4 regions of the Microcoleus sp. N3A4 genome follow, and region 1 is predicted to be linked to each of the others. Evidence: riboswitches for the same ligand, from Rfam matches in the RefSeq annotation. Region 1 holds a riboswitch; each other region holds the start of a gene.

Region 1 (4,186 bases):
TCCGCGAACCCACACCTTGCAACACCATCCTCATCGGTTTCTTGGGAACCGCCACAAACCCTTTAATCCGATAGATTTCCTCCTGCTGCATCAAGGATTGCAGTTTTTTCACCAAAGCTTCAGGTTCAAATTCGCGATCGGCAATAAAGAAAGTCGAGTTAATATCATCATCGTGCTCGTGTTCCTCCTCAGTGTCATGGTGACTCGGGCGAGACTCCAAATCATCCTCAACCGCCGCATTAAATCCCAACAGCACATCGGGGTTAATTTCGCCACCTTTGCAGGGCACAATTTTCACACTCGGACGCAATTCTTGTTGCAACCAGGTTTGGACTTTCTGGTGAGTTTCAGCATCTACGCGATCGACCTTCGTTAAAAGTACCATATCGGCACAGGCTAACTGGTCTTCAAACAATTCCTCGATCGGAGTTTCGTGATCTAAACTAGAATCAGCTTGCCGCTGTGCCATCAAAGCATCGATATCACCGACAAAAGTACCGCTAGCAACAGCTTCGCAATCGACAACAGCAACAACACCGTCTACAGTAGCACCCGTGCGAATTTCCGGCCAGCGAAAAGCTTGAATCAAAGGTTTAGGAAGTGCGAGACCAGAAGTCTCAATTAAGATACAATCAATTTGCTCTCGGCGCTTCAACAATTCCTGCATAGTCGGCAAGAATTCCTCTTGAACAGTGCAGCAAAGACAACCATTTGTTAGTTCTACAATATTGCTGCTGACATTTTCTTCTTCGTCGCAAACTTGGCAATCGCGCAGCAGTTCTCCGTCAATTCCAATTTCGCCAAATTCGTTAACCATAACAGCAATTCGGCGACCTTGATTATTTTGCAATAAGTGACGAATTAGGGTAGTTTTGCCGCTACCGAGAAAGCCGGTAATGACTGTAACAGGAATTTTGTGCATTGATGATTTTGTGCTTATTTGGTGATGGGATATCTCGTTCCCAGGCTCTCTCTGCCTGGGAATACCGATCTAGAGGCTCTGCCTCGCTGGAATAAAAGATCGCTTTTAAAACGAGGCAGAGCCTCGGCGTATGCGTTACCAGGCAAAGCCTAGGAACGAGAAGGAAAAAACTAAAGTCCCTACTACAAACCTATCTAATTTCCCAGCGGCGGAATCTTCGCCAAAATGCCTTTTTTCAGAGCTTGAGGACGCTCAGACCAAGGCAACAAACCGTCCGATTTAGCATAGTATTGACCCGCGCATTCGAGTACAGCTTCCGCACTTTCCGGTTCATTTGCAGGCAAATCGCCAAACAGATAAGTGTACTTTCCAACAGCAGCAAAAGACACCGCACAAGAGCGACTGCAAGCACTCATGCACTCAACTTCCCGAATATCAAACTCATCGCAAAATTCCCAATCTTTAGCGAGTTTCGATAAGTCTTCCATAAATTGTTGACCGCCGCTTTTGCCTTCGCGCTTGCCGTTTTTCCAAACACTAGCGCAAGCAGTGCAAACAAACAGACTGTGCTTTGTGGGTACAGCCGCATTAATTCCATCCATCATCCGTACCTCGCAGATGCGTTCAAAAGTGAGTTAGATATCGGCGGGCATTCTGACTTGAGAAACCACAAGGGTTTCATTACAGTTGCGGGACAGCGCCGGACTTGCACCGAACTTTCCCCGTTTCCTCTAGCGGCTGCTCCCCGCTAGAACCGATCGCGAAATCACATCATACCGCACTTGCCACCAATCAATTTTAGATTTTAGATTTTAGATTTTAGATTTCTGATTAGAGAAAGCGACCCCAGGGATAAATCTGGGGCTGGTTTAGTAGTTTGTAGGGTGCGCCACAAGCACCCTACAGATTACAAATTATGCAGTTTCGTGCTGTTTGCGCCATGCCGGATGCCACAGCAATTCAGCAGTCGATCGCTTCTCGACCATTTCAGGAGTAATCATACAGTGAGCCACATCCTTGCGAGAAGGCAATTCGTACATCACATCTAGCATTAACTCCTCTAAAATGCTGCGGAGAGCTCTCGCGCCAGTTTTGCGGCGGTAGGCTTCCTGGGCGATCGCCCGCAGCGCTTCCGGCTGGAATTCCAACTCCACGCTGTCCATTTTCAACAGCTTTTGATACTGCTTCACCAGCGCATTTCGGGGCTCGGTCAATATTTGCATCAAAGCTGCTTCATCCAGCGGCGAAATCACCGTCACCACCGGAATCCGCCCGACAAACTCAGGAATCAAACCAAACTTGACTAAATCGTCGGGCTGTACCTGCTGCAAAATATCAGCAGCCCGCTTATCCTTGGCCGGCAAAGTTGAGTTACTGTCGCTTTCTGTTGGCTGAATAAAGCCTAAAGATTTTTTACCCAAACGCTGTTCAACTATTTTTTCTAAACCGACAAAAGCACCGCCGCAAATAAATAGAATCTTGCTCGTGTCAACTTGAATAAAATCTTGGTAAGGATGTTTGCGGCCGCCTTGCGGGGGCACGTTAACCACCGTTCCTTCCAACATTTTTAGCAGGGCTTGCTGCACTCCTTCTCCCGATACATCCCTTGTGATCGAAGTGTTTTCGCTTTTGCGAGCAATCTTGTCAATTTCATCAATATAAATAATGCCGCGCTGCGCCGATTCGACATCAAAATCCGACATTTGCAGAAGCCGCAGCAAAATATTTTCTACATCGTCGCCGACATATCCAGCTTCTGTCAGCGTCGTCGCATCGGCTACCGCAAAGGGGACTTCGAGCATTTGCGCCAAACTTTGCGCTAACAAAGTTTTGCCACAACCTGTCGGCCCAACTAGCAGGATGTTGGATTTTTGCAGTTCTACATCGCTGTCAGCAGAAGACTTGTCGCTATCTTTAGCTTGGTCAACGCTCAAGCGCTTGTAGTGGTTGTAAACTGCTACAGAAAGGACTTTTTTTGCTGAATGCTGGCCGATGACGTGGTTGTCTAAATGCTGCTTAATTTCTGTCGGTTTCGGAATTTGAGCTAAAACGATTTTCGATTTGTTCGATCGACCTTGACGCCGCGTTCCTTGTCCCTGAGACTCTCGCACCTCTGATTGGGGAATCTGTTGACCAATTGTTTTGCTGGAGTCAAAAAACTCTTCTTCTAAAATTTCATTGCACAGTTCCACGCATTCATCGCAAATGTAGACGCCGGGCCCAGCTATTAACTTGCGGACGTACTCCTGCGACTTGCCGCAAAATGAGCATCTGAGATGGGAGTCATATTTTGACATATTTGCCTCTTACTTTACGGTTGCGGTTGCTTTCTTTGACTGGGGAAGTTGCCGCGCGATCGATCTTAGCCTTACCCTAGAAAGGTTTCCCGCGGACACCAAAACCAGTCAAGCTTCGCCGACTCTATTTCTAAGTTAACACTTGTGAGGCATTAGTGATTAGTCATCAGTCATTCGACCGATTAAAATATTTTAATTTTCACCGGCCGAGTTTAGCGACACTTGCTTACCATTTTTTGTAGGCTAAAAATTTCCCCGACATAATTAATTTCACTCGATCGCCTTTTGGGTCTGCTTCTTTCTCGACATCCAAAGTAAAGTCTACCGCGCTCATAATCCCGTCACCAAATTTTTCATGTATCACTGCTTTGAGCGGCATCCCGTAAACCTGCATAATTTCATAGAACCGATAAATCAGAGGGTCAACTGGAACTGAGGGATCCAAAGAACCTTTTAACGGAGGTTCGCAGAGAACCGCAACCGTCTCGCCATCTAGTCCCAAAGCCGAGACAATTTTCTCTGCTTCCTCTTCAGATGCGGTTGCTTGACGGTAAATAACCGCGGCAATCCAAACTTCGTCGCGCCCCAAAAGTTTTTCCAAATCTGCAAAACTAATTCCCTTAGCTTTTTTAGCAGCCAAAAGCTTTTCTGTAATTTGTGAAATTGCCATTAAATATGCTCCTACTCACTGCTGTGTTAGATGTGAAATTTGTCTCACATTTTGGTGATTTTGTCAATACCAAGCTGAGAAAAAAAACAGAATCGATCGCTCGGAACTTCAGCAAAAGCTGGTCTCCTCAACTTCGACAACTCATATCGTTTCCAGTTGCATGGGTATTGTTCAAATGTCCAAACAGTCAACAGTCAACAGTCAACAGTCAACAATCAACAATCATTTCGAGGAGTGCAACCGGAATTGATATCACAACTGATAAATCCCAAAATAACTCATCACTGCCCTGCGGCA
Region 2 (4,186 bases), on a different contig from region 1:
CACGATTTTCTCAACACCATACTGGTCAGCTCGCACAATTAAAAACTCATTGCCCTTTCGGTAAATAGCGGCTCCATCCTGCCGATATCCCGTCCGAGGAACTCTTACAGCACCTCTAGTGTTGAAGTTGTGTGCCTTACGCAGATATTTGAGTGGATCGAATCCTTTTCTTTGTGAATGGTCTAACACACTTTGGGCCACAGTTCGATAAGTTCCTCTATCCCATTCAGACAGATATTGCTGTAGTTCGATAACTTCAGTATTGGAATAGTCTTCAAACAGTCGCTCTAAATAAGGATCAAGGGATGATTCGTCTGGCATTTTCACTCTAATTCCAGAGGATATTATTTATCATAGCTTTCCAGGAAAAAGACCGATCGCCTTTCATCTCTTAACTACCGCCCACTGAGTAATCGGTGCCAGCGGTTTCCAACCCTGAAAAGAACCGATCGCCCCTACTCGCTGAATCCCAATTCTAATTAGTTCCCCACCATAACGATCGTGCCACTGCAAAACTTTAAATTCGCTCTCAACTGTCACGGCATTCACAACTAATCGGCCGCCCTCACCTAAAGCATTCCAGCAAGTTTCCAGCACAGCTTCTGCGGTGACACCGCCACCAATGAAAATAGCATTCGGTTGAGGCAAATTTGTCAGGGCTTCCGGCGCTGATCCCGCCACGATTTCGAGTTCGGGAACGCCGAAAGTCGAGGCATTTTCGGCAATGTATTGCAGCCGAGTCGGATGGCGTTCGATCGCGATCGCCCTGCACCGAGGATGACTCCGCATCCATTCGATCGCGATCGAACCGCAGCCAGCCCCCACATCCCAAAGCAACTCTCCCGGAATCGGTGCTAACGCTGACACAGTAACGGCTCGAACCTCTCGCTTGGTAAGTTGTCCGTCGTGGCGATATGCAGCATCCGGCAAACCCGCAGTTCGGGGAAAAAGCAGGGTTTCGCGATCGGCTGCAACTGCGATCGCGATCGCGTTCAAATCAGCCAAATCCGCTGCATTCCAGGCTGCTGCTACCCCCTCGATCCGCCGTTCCGAGTTCCCTCCCATCCGCTCGAACACGGTCATCAAACTGCTGCCAAACCCCCGCTGTGTCAACAATTGGGCCACCTTTCCCGGCGTGTGTCGATCGGCGCTCAATACCAGCAAGCGCGCCCCCGGCGACAAAGCAAGGGCGATCGATGCGATCGGGCGATTTGTCAAACTGAAAGTCTCAACATCCGCCAAAGCCCAACCCAAACGGGCGCAAGCAAGACTAAAAGCCGATGCAGCGGGAATTACAGTCATTTCGGAAATAGGAATTTTGCGCGACAGCGTGACGCCGATGCCGTGACACATGGGATCGCCGCTGGCTAGCACGCACACAGACTGTCCCCGGCGGCGGATGATTCGATCGACTGTTGCTTGTATCGGCGAAGCCCAAAGCAATTGTTCGCGGGTGTCGTCGGTTGGTAGCATTGCGAGGTGACGGGCACCGCCGACAACGACTTGAGATCGATCGAGTAGACAACGGGCGATCGCACTCAATCCCGAAAGTCCGTCTTCGCCAATCCCCACCACCGAAAGCCATTTGTGCATTGCGCCCTTACTGCTAATTACTACTTATCGATTCTAAAGAATAATATCGGATTTCCATTCACAATTCTTTCTTCTACTTGCCTCATTCCGAGTCTTTCTGCGACTTTAAGCGACTCAATGTTTGGGCGATCGCAGCTTGATTTGAAAAAAAAAATTCTCTTCCTTGGCGGCAGTTTTCTTTGCCGCTAGTAATTGTACCATCTCCTTCAATCATCACAGTGTCATCCGAGTAGTATTTTTCCAAAGCTACTGATGTTTGGAATGTCTCAACAAGGTGATTGATATCTGCGAGTTTGATTTGCAATTCTTCAATTGTCATAAATAACGCGATCGCAGGTTTTATAGCCGAAGTTAGAAGTCACGCACTCTGAGAGTGATTTTGACTTTGATTATAGATTATAAAAAATTATTCAGGGATCAGCAAGACAATAAAACGAATTTCCCCCCTAACAGGCGAGCTCGCCCGGAGATTTGTTAAGAAACTCGATCGATCTGGCTGATGCCGATCGACTTGTGATAGATTTCTTAAACCTGAAAGCGGGAAAGTCCGGTGCAATTCCGGCGCTGTGCCGCAACTGTCAAAGTCAGAATGCCGATTTCAGGAGTTTACTTTAGATTCCCTGCGTCGCACGGGGAGGAGTTTCTTTGTTAGCTTTGAGTGAATTGCCGACTTGTCCTGGTTTATTTTACGGTTCCCGCGCCCGAGACGGAATATTATCGAGAATGCGGATTCCGGGGGGGATTTTAAACGCGCAGCAGTGTCGGACGATCGCGGATTTGGTCGATCGATACAGTACCGGTTGTTTGCAAGTAACGAATCGGGCGAATTTGCAAATCCGAGACTTGAATTCGCCAGTTTCTGATGAAGTTTGGCAAGATTTGCTGGAATTGGGATTGGCATCTCGCCGCGTTGAAGTTGACCCGATCCGCAATATTATGGCAAGTCCGACAGCAGGGATCGATCGACAGCAACTACTCGATACTCGCCCGCTAGTGAAAGCTTGGGATGATTACCTGCAAACACATTCCGAGTTGTCGGAACTTTCGCCTAAGTTCAGTATTGGCTTTGACGGCGGGGAATCGGTTTCGATCCGCGATTTACGCAACGATATTTTATTAGCTGCTGAAGGGCGTTCAACCAAATCAGAAATCGTTTTTCGGCTGCATTTAAACGGCGACACAGGGATTTTAATCCAAGAATCGCAATGTATTTCAGTATTAGCCGCCCTCGCTAGCGCCTATCTTGAATACACCAAAAATAGACCTCGAATTGATGGCAAAAAACCGCGTTTGCGTCACCTGCTGGCAGATTGGGGCGCTGAAAGTTATCTAGAAAGGGTACAGCAGAATTTACCATTTTTATTGCAATACACATCTTGCACCTTTCTCAAGAACAGGCAAGATGCCTGTTCCACAAACAGTGAATTTCCTTGTGGGGTGGGCATCTTGCCCGCCCGATCGATCGCCTCATCTGAAAAATCCATCCCCAATCACCAACATCTCGGCATTTACCCTCAGCAACAGTCCGGTTTCTCCTACATGGGAATTGCACTGCCCCTAGGTAAGCTAGAATCAAAACAACTGCGGAATTTGGCAAATTTAGCCCAAAATCTAGCCAGCGGTACCCTGAGACTTACGCCGTGGCAAAATCTGTTGATTTCTGACATCCCCAACTCCCAGCTTTTTGAGGTAAAACAGCAAGTAGCCGATGTGGGATTGCACTCGTCGGCGACTCGCCTAGATTCGTGCTTGGTGGCTTGTGCCGGCAGCAGCGGCTGTGCGTCGGCGGCGACAGATACTCAAAGTCACGCCTTAGCAATGGTGAGGGATTTAGCGGAAAAATTGACGATCGACCTGCCGATTAACATTCATTTCAGCGGTTGCGAAAAGTCCTGCGCCCAGCACCGGCCAATTGATATCACGCTGGTAGGAATTCAGATTGAGCGGGGACACGAGATAATCGAAGGTTACAACATTTATGCAGGTAGAAAAGATTTACCCTTCGGACGGCAAATTTTCCAGAGGGTGAGTGCGGTCGAGATGCCCGGTGCGATCGAGCGAATGTTGCGGGTGTATCAGCGGTTTCGAGAGCCTTTGGAGTCATTTGGTGAGTTTGTCGATCGGCAGGCGATCGACCAATTGCAGGAGTTGTTCAGCACCGAAAAATGGAATTTAAAGTAAAAAAATATCCCATTAAAACTGACAAATTTTAATCATTTATCTTTCTATATCTCTCGATATTTCTGCCTTCGCGCCTTCGCGGTTTATTCAAAAAATCTATTTCACAAATCAAACAAAATTCCCATAACAGTTTTAAACAATGATTGACTACATTCGAGACGGAACAGAAATCTACATCAAATCCTTTGCCACAATTCGATCCGAAACAGATTTGTCAAACTTGCCGCCCGATTTAGAATCGGTAGCCGTGCGACTAATTCACAGTTGCGGCATGACCGATATTGTTGCAGATTTAGCAGCTTCGCCCGGTGCAGCCACCTGCGGACGCCAAGCCCTCTCAGCAGGTGCGCCGATTCTCTGCGATGCCCGGATGGTGGCCGAAGGCATCACTCGCAAACGCCTTCCCGCTGAC
Region 3 (4,186 bases), on a different contig from region 1:
AAGGTGGGTTTTGCCCTGGATATCGCCTTACACATCTCAGACTCCTATGGCACAGATCCTGTGGGCGGTATATTGCTAGATAAAACGATCGCACTGGCGAAACAGTATAAATAGGCAATAGGCGATCGGCAAGAAAATATGGCACAATTCCTGTATACTGGTTATTCTAACCAGCCTATTGACAATCTGAAATTAATCTTAAATCAACCTTAAATTCATCTTAAATTTCAATAATCATGTCTTCTCAATTTCAGTGGCAACCTCAACCAATTCACAACGACGTATCGAGTCGAGCCGCAGTATTGCAGTCATCGCTAACCTGGTATCAGACCACTTTTACGGGCATTTGGTTTGGTGCCTTTGAGTCCGACGATAACGTTCAAGATCATCCCGTCACCATGCTGACTCGCTTCGATCCGGGTGGCTTTTTCCCGCTGCACGGACACGCCGGTGGAGAAGAAATTTTGGTACTCCAGGGCAACTTCGCTGATGAAACCGGTGTGTATCCCCCAGGATCTTATATGCTCAATCCTGAAGGGTTTATCCATCGCCCTTATAGCGATGAAGGTTGCCTGACATTTGTTAAATTACGGCAACATGGTGGAACCACTCGCCAGCGGGTGAAAACGAATATTTACGAGTTGTCCTGGCAGCCCGGTATTATTCCCCAAATTGAGGTGAAGCCACTTTACGAACAAGAGGGTTTTCCTGAAAAAGTTTGGGTGGAACGCTGGCAACCCGGCACGGCTTTGTCAAACGTAGTTGAATCTGAAGTGAAAGAAATCTTTGTCATCGAAGGTACTTGGAGTGATGAGTTAGGAGATTACCCAACTGGTAGTTGGCTGCGGTATTCACCCAATTCTCCCTATAGTCCTTCGTCGGCAACCGGTTGTCTGGTTTATGTGAAGACTTATCCTCTAGATTCAACGCGATTTATTGTTGGAGAAGACTTCCGACAGCCTTTTGAGACAACTGAGTCTTCTAGCTAAGGATTCGCAGTGTAAATTGTCAGACAAAACTTCCCCTCTGCGGGGGCTGGACTATAATTGGCAATTGCTAGAAAATGGTTTGCAACAGCAGCCAACTATTTAATCCTACTATAATACTAGCGACTAACCAAGCTACCGCTTTCAGCCAAAATGGATTCACAAACTCTCCCATCAAGCGGCGGTTTGAGGTAAACATTACCAAGGGAATTACTGCAAAAGGTAATTGCAAACTGAGAATCACTTGACTGAAAACCAGCAAATTAGTTGTACTGCCTTCACCGAACAGAATAATAGAGATCAAAGCTGGCACAATGGCCACCAGTCGAGTCAGCAACCGCCGCAACCAAGGCCGCAGACGAAAATTCAAAAACCCTTCCATCACAATCTGTCCTGCTAGAGTTGCAGTCAAGGTTGAATTCTGCCCCGAAGCCAATAAAGCAAAGGCAAAAATGGCACTGGCTGAACCCACGCCCAGCACCGGAGAAAGCAGTTTGTAAGCATCTTGAATTTCTGCTACTTCTTGATAGCCGGAAAAGTGAAATGTGGCAGCAGACAAAATCAGAATAGCTGAATTAATAAACAAAGCTATTGACAGCGCCACGCTAGAATCAATTGTGCCAAATTTTATTGCTTCCCATTTTTTATCAGCAGTTTCTTGCCAAGCGCGAGTTTGCACGATCGACGAATGCAAGTAAAGATTGTGCGGCATCACAGTTGCCCCCAAAATACCAACCGCAATATAAAGCATTGCCTGATTTTGCAAAATCTCTAGCTTCGGAACATAACCGAGTAAAACTCCTCCGGCATCTGGTTTGGCAAAAAATATTTCGGCAATAAAACAACCGCCAATAATTGCAATAATCGTAATTACCAAAGCTTCGATATAACGAAAGCCTTTCCCTTGTAAAAATAACACCATTATCACATCTAGCGCAGTGATGCACACTCCCCAAACTAAGGGAATGCCAAATAGCAATTGCAGTCCGATCGCACTTCCAACAAGTTCAGCTAAATCGCAAGCAGAAATAGCAATTTCACAAAGTATCCACAGCAAAAAACTGACTCGCGGACTGAAATAATCTCGACAAGCTTGTGCCAAATCTCGTCCCGTTGCCACTCCCAAACGCACGCAGAGTGATTGCAGCAAAATTGCCATCAAATTAGATAGCAAAATCACACTTAATAGCGCATAGCCAAACTTTGCTCCCCCCGCTAAGTCAGTCGCCCAGTTTCCGGGGTCCATGTAACCCACTGAAACCAAATATCCAGGCCCTGCGTAGGCCAGCATTTTACGCCAGAAACCTTTGCTGTTGGGAACGGGGATGCTGCGGTGAACCTCTGGAAGGCTGGGTTTGTTCTCCGAATGAGTCATTTGTTTTACGGTTAAATGATTTTCATATTCTTTTCATAATCTCACAAAGGTAGCGGAATGTCATCAGTCGGATCGAAATCCGGCAGAGTCACCGTATATAGCCTTTCTCAAAAAGATGAGGTATGACTGACAGCTTACATAACCAGCCAGACTAAGAGGGCTGAAGCCCAACAACGTACCTCATCTTTCTGAGAAAGGCTATATATTAAGTTGTGTATATTTTGTGTAACATTCTAGGCAATGTGAATGCAACAACAAAAAGTGTGGTACTGTCTGAATATCAAATCGGTTCTGGTGAGGAGCAGCCACCAGAGGTAACGGGGAAAGTTCGGTGCAAATCCAACACTGTCCCGCAACTGTGAAGGAGAAAAGTTCTCCAAGTCAGGATGCCCGCCGATGCCCAAATTTACTTAAATTCATCTGCGAGGTACATGATGACTACTCAATCTTCTTCTTCTTCAATTTGGCAACAAACGGCACGGTTGACGCTTTCAACACCCGTGCAAGCGACGCTATACATCTCCCTATGCGCTTTGACTGTCTGGACTGTTTACTTTACAACTTATCCCGCCGTTCATAACAAGGTACACTCTCTGCGCCACCACACTTTGATGGTTAGTTGTCACTAGACAAGATTGTTTTCATTTGAGATATTGCACCATTCTCGCTTAACCTGTAGGGGCGGATTCACCAATAGCTTTCTCATGTGCAGACAGATTAAATAAACCCGCCCCCACTCCACGCAAGAGTCCTTAAAAGTCCAGAATTAAAATGTCAAAATTCAAGTTTTCTGCACTCATCACTGCTGTCTGCATGATGAGTATCGTTTTCTATACTTGGGTAGGGTTTTCGCAGTCTCCACAACCAACTGTGCGACTGACTGCTGAACCGCCAATCAGTCAGATTTTACCCTTTGAAGCCGAGGCAACTACACCTCTATCTCCGGTGTCGTTAAAGTTACAAGCTTTAGATGCGGCGGGTATTCCCTTAGAGAATGCTCGAATTGGGCTGACAATTCTAACTCCGCCTAAAAATCCTTGGTTTACCACCGATTTTCCGATCGTGGAGGGAACAAAGTTGCTGGATATAGAGGCTGTTGCAGCTAAAGGTGAGTTGCAAATCCAGCAAATGCTGCCGATTAGGGGAAATTATCAATTGTTAGCAAAGGTGACTCCGATCGCCCCAAATGCTTTTACTCCTTTTGAGCAAACTTTAACACTATCTGTCCCGGAAAACGGGGTGAAGTATCGCAATTTTTGGATTTTAGCTGCGATTTTGTTGGCTGTTGGGCTAGGTGGCGGCTTGGCAATTGGAGGAAAGCCCAAAATCCAAGCAGGAGAAATAGCGCCCGAGAGAGTGCGATTGCTGTTAAGTGGGGCGATAATAATTGCGATCGCTGCCTTGTTATTTGTCAATGTGAGTGCTGAAATTGCCCAGTCTGAGATGTCGATGCCAATGTCTCACATGACTGAATCCGCACCTACAGAAAAAATTAGCCCGATCGTGAAATCTCAGGGTTTTGAGGTGCGACTTTCTGGAGATGTTAGTGCCACAGTAGGTACAACTGCTAATTTACAAGTTCAAGTCACCGATATCAAAACAAATCAGCCAGTCACAGATGTATTGTTGAATATTAAAACTATCCAACTCGAACATGATTGGATTGCTTTTGCCTACAAAGGTGCGCCAGATGCAGCCGGAAAACTACTATGGCAAGAGCAGTTTTTTGATGGCGCACCTCATAAAGTTGAGGTAGAAGTTTCTCCCCAACCAAATGCAGCCCGTCAGTTTCCACCATTGCAGGTTTCACAAACTATTGAGGTTG
Region 4 (4,186 bases), on a different contig from region 1:
GACGTTGACGGGCTTGTTTTGCCCGTTCCCTGGCATCCTGAAACTAATCCCGGTAGCCGTTTCCCAGAAAATTCCCGCCAGCGTTGGGGAGGAATTGTGAATTGGCGAACAGCAACGAGTTTTGATGCGACTCAAGCTGTCATCGCTGGCTTGCGGCAAAGCAATACGCGGGAAGGGTTGCAACAAGCACTCAGAAATCCGAATTTCTCGGCAGCAGGATCGAGCGAAGAAGTGAGGTTTTTGCCAACGGGCGATCGGGCTGGTAAGCCGATTTTAGTGCAAGTTAAACAAGGAGGAAGCACTGGCTATAACTTTGTCCCGCTGCGGTAAGTTTGTTAAGTGCGATCGCACTCACATCTTGCACATTCTCAATAAGCCTTTCAGGGGTGGGCATCCTGTCCGCCCCACAATAAAATTCCCTCTTCGCTTCACAGGCCGGAAAGCCTGTTTCTTAGCATGATTAAATTCTCCTTTTCTGTTGAATTAGCAGAATTTTTAAGATAAACTGAAATGAGTAGATTAAAGGAGAGCGTTGTGTATGATCGCGCAAGTTGAAACCAAAACCTACACGGCCCAGGAATATCTAGAATTGGAAATCAATTCTCAGGATCGGCATGAATTTATCAATGGGGAGATTGTTCTGATGGCTGGTGGCGCACCGAATCACAATGAAATTACGAGCATCTTAAATGCTATTTTGAGGGTGAGTCTTAAGGGTAAACCTTACAGTATTTTTGCATCGGATCAGCGGCTTTGGGTTCCGCACCTTAATAATTATACTTATCCAGATGTGATGGTGGTAGCGCGCCCGATAGAGCTGCAATCTGGACGGACGGATACAATTACCAATCCGCTGCTAATTGCTGAGGTGCTGTCTAAAGGTACCAAAGCTTATGACCGCGATGAAAAGTTTGCTGCCTATCGCAGTATTCCTAGTTTTCAGGAGTATTTATTAATCGACCAATATCGGCTACAGGTCGAGCAATATTCTAAAACTGATGCGAATAAGTGGATTTTTTCGGAATATAGCTGTATGGGCGATCGCCTGACATTAACCTCTATTCCTGTGGAAATTTCGCTGGCAGATTTGTATGAAAATATTGAGTTTGGTGAATAGGCGGACGATTTTTTGTCAAATATCCCAAATAGTGGTAATATCCCGGTATATCGATCGGCTCTGATGAAAAACACACATCAGACGCAAGGGGGAAAGTTCGGTGCGAATCCGGCGCTGTCCCGCAACTGTAATGAGATCATTGCATCTCTGAGTCAGGATGCCCGCCGATTTGTTTCCCTGTTGTTTTTCATCTGCGAGGTATGGATGATGGTGAGTTCAATATTTTTACAAATAATTTGCTGTTGTGCTCCGTTTCCCGATCGACAATAACGAAATTTTAGGCAGCGGGAAACTAAAAAAAATGCGAATCGAAGATAGTGTTTGGCAGGGTAGTTTTGGCTACTGGCAGAACTTGTTTATTCATCAGAATATTTTGCCGATCGGACATACTGCTTGGAATGGTTTTTTGCATCGAGGACGAGGCTTGGTTGCTTGCAAAATCAATACTCCCATTAACGGCTCTGTGAATTGGAGCGTAGATACTATAAAGTACGATCTGCAATTTATTTCGCAATTGCACGTAACTGCTTATTTGCAACAACTAGAAGTAGAGGAAAATACTGTTTCAAATCTGCTCCAAATCATTGCTAGCTACGAACCCAAGGCAGCAATTATATTTTTGTCGATCGCCAACGGTCAGATTGATATCAATTTGTTGCAAAACTTGGCAATTTCTCCTGTTGAGTGCTATGAACAGGTATGCAAGCGCTGGGAAGAATTTCAACTCTGCCCGAAATCCTAAAACTTACTAAATTTTCCGAATGTCGCAGCCAAAATCAATCGAAATTTCCAAGGTAACTCGCTACCAAAATGCAGCGCTTAATTACTATTTGGGCCTGACAGATTCGCCCTACCTTCACTACGGCTATTGGGAAACCCTACCTGTGCCCGCTGATGAACTAACACTCGCGCGATTGCGCGTCGCTCAGCAAGCTTATACTGTAAAACTGTTGGATGCGATCCCCAAAGGCACTCATACGATACTGGATGTGGGCTGCGGGATTGGCGGAAATGCGGCTTATTTGCTCGATCGAGGTTTTGCAGTGGAAGGGCTCGCACCCGATCCGTTCCAACAACAGCGATTTCTCAAGTGTACGCGCGATCGGGCAATCTTCCACCTCACGAGGTTTGAAGACTTTAAAGCAACCCATTTCTACGATCTTATTCTCTTTAGCGAAAGTAGCCAGTATATGTCGGCTGTTGATATTGCTAACGGTGCCGCCAAAATCCTCAATCAGGGTGGCTACGTGCTGCTTGCCGATATGCTGCGTTCTGATGCTAATTATCAAGAGGGAATGTTCTCTAATTGTCATGTTGTTACGGAACTTCATGCAGCCTTAAAGCAGGCTGGATTCACTTTAGTCAAAACTGAGGATATTTCGGCCCATATTTTGCCGACAATCGATTTATATGTCGATACTTTCCGCAGGTATGGACTGAATACAATGATCTATGTTGCAGATTTAATTGCGATCGCAGTTCCGCCCGTCCACAAATTCCTGCGCTGGATATTTCGTCGCTGGTTCAAGAAGCTGGTGGTTGAAGGATTGGAGGCAAGTCAACTTTTTGAGCAGCATTTGTGTTATGAAATTCAACTTTGGCAGTTGTCAAAAACAGATGAAAACTGACACAAATACAATGGAAATTGGTAATCGGTAATCGGTAATTGGAGGCACAGCCTCCGGGTATTTATTCCCAGGCAGAGCCTGGGAACAAGATTATAATAAATAATAAATAACAAATAACAATTAACAAATAACAAATATGTCTGAATGGATTCTCGAATTCGATCGCACTTCCTACTCATATCCCTGCGGTTCGCGAGTGGCAATTCAGGGTTTAAACCTCAAAGTACCCGCCGGGAAACGCTGCGGGCTGATCGGTCAAAACGGCTGTGGCAAAACTACCTTTTTCCTGTTAGCAAATGGCTTGTACCAACCGCAACAGGGAATCATTAGTTGGGAAGGTAAACCCTTTCGCTACGATCGCAAATCTTTGATGCAACTGCGCCAACAAATCGGACTCGTCTTTCAAAATCCCGAACATCAATTAGTAGCTTCCACGGTAGAAGAAGATATCTCCTACGGATTGTACAATTTAGGTTTGAGAGAATCCGAAATTGCTCAACAGGTACAGCAGGCGATCGAGCAATTCGATCTCAGTGAACTCGCCCGCGAACCAATTCACAATCTCAGTTTGGGACAAAAAAAGCGGGTGTCGATCGCCGATATCATGGTTCTCAAGCCCAAACTGCTGCTGCTAGATGAACCTACCGCCTATCTCGACCCGCGTCACACCCGACAACTGATCGGTTTACTCCAACAAATTCACAGCGCCGGAACCACCATCCTTTTAGCAAGTCACGACCTCGATTTCATCTACCGCTGGGCTGATTGGGTGTTTGTGATGGATCGAGGAAAATTGATTTTAGAAGGAACACCGGAAACCGTTTTTGCTCAACGGGAGGTTTTGGAGCAATTGCAGCTTGGCGTACCGCTGGCGATCGAGCTGATGGAGCAAATAAGGGCGATCGTTCAGATAGATGATAACTCAAATATACAGAATTTCGAGCTGTGGCAACAACAGATTTTACAATGGCGGCGGCTGCTTTAACGGGATTTAGACAATTTATGGTGTAGGAATTAAGGAAAGGGAATGAAAAGAATCTGGCCTTCATATTCGTCGGGCTGACTGCAACAAACGAATAAATACAAGTCATCAATGACCAGCCCGATCGGAGCCGTTGCAATAACTTCAACAACTCCGGGCATGGGCAACCCGTTTTTAATTCGTTCGTAGGCGTAGTCGGTAATTGTCGCCACATCATGGGTAAGCAAAATGCGCCCCTCATTGGCGGCCCATTCTAAGATAGTGGGATCGTCTGCGTGGATTAAACCTACATCCTGAATGCGAACAACATCTAAGTCTGGTAAGCGTCTGATTAAGCCTCGCAATATCGAACCGTTGAAGTTCTCATCAGTTAATAGACGCATTGGCTGTGAATTCTCCTTGATTCTGATCGCGATCGCTCAAGCGCTGCCTGAGATTAGCTAAGTTATACTGCTGCAC

Evidence for each region. A riboswitch is a leader RNA that binds a small molecule or an ion and turns the genes downstream of it on or off. The one in region 1 is predicted to bind cobalamin.
Region 2: another riboswitch for cobalamin. It lies ahead of cobG (precorrin-3B synthase); the one in region 1 lies ahead of QUA56_RS23950 (DUF1636 domain-containing protein).
Region 3: another riboswitch for cobalamin. It lies ahead of QUA56_RS17620 (CbtB-domain containing protein); the one in region 1 lies ahead of QUA56_RS23950 (DUF1636 domain-containing protein).
Region 4: another riboswitch for cobalamin. It lies ahead of QUA56_RS18975 (hypothetical protein); the one in region 1 lies ahead of QUA56_RS23950 (DUF1636 domain-containing protein).

The regions. Positions count from the first base shown of each region.
Region 1 is NZ_JAUBRJ010000047.1:48,365-52,550, forward strand. It holds gene cobW (cobalamin biosynthesis protein CobW) at 1-922, opposite strand, end outside; gene QUA56_RS23950 (DUF1636 domain-containing protein) at 1,117-1,527, opposite strand; cobalamin riboswitch at 1,550-1,696, opposite strand; gene clpX (ATP-dependent protease ATP-binding subunit ClpX) at 1,837-3,219, opposite strand; gene cynS (cyanase) at 3,446-3,889, opposite strand.
Region 2 is NZ_JAUBRJ010000021.1:106,244-110,429, forward strand. It holds gene QUA56_RS14860 (hypothetical protein) at 1-321, opposite strand, end outside; gene cbiE (precorrin-6y C5,15-methyltransferase (decarboxylating) subunit CbiE) at 385-1,593, opposite strand; gene QUA56_RS14870 (hypothetical protein) at 1,676-1,912, opposite strand; adenosylcobalamin-variant (AdoCbl-variant) riboswitch at 2,117-2,196, shown strand; gene cobG (precorrin-3B synthase) at 2,239-3,774, shown strand; gene QUA56_RS14880 (precorrin-8X methylmutase) at 3,914-4,186, shown strand, end outside.
Region 3 is NZ_JAUBRJ010000028.1:52,078-56,263, forward strand. It holds gene QUA56_RS17605 (FkbM family methyltransferase) at 1-114, shown strand, start outside; gene QUA56_RS17610 (cupin domain-containing protein) at 237-989, shown strand; gene QUA56_RS17615 (Nramp family divalent metal transporter) at 1,057-2,361, opposite strand; cobalamin riboswitch at 2,631-2,773, shown strand; gene QUA56_RS17620 (CbtB-domain containing protein) at 2,748-2,990, shown strand; gene QUA56_RS17625 (hypothetical protein) at 3,133-4,186, shown strand, end outside.
Region 4 is NZ_JAUBRJ010000032.1:8,649-12,834, reverse strand. It holds gene QUA56_RS18985 (ABC transporter substrate-binding protein) at 1-330, shown strand, start outside; gene QUA56_RS18980 (Uma2 family endonuclease) at 539-1,117, shown strand; cobalamin riboswitch at 1,156-1,300, shown strand; gene QUA56_RS18975 (hypothetical protein) at 1,419-1,859, shown strand; gene QUA56_RS18970 (methyltransferase domain-containing protein) at 1,879-2,745, shown strand; gene QUA56_RS18965 (ABC transporter ATP-binding protein) at 2,882-3,730, shown strand; gene QUA56_RS18960 (DUF5615 family PIN-like protein) at 3,760-4,110, opposite strand; gene QUA56_RS18955 (DUF433 domain-containing protein) at 4,094-4,186, opposite strand, start outside.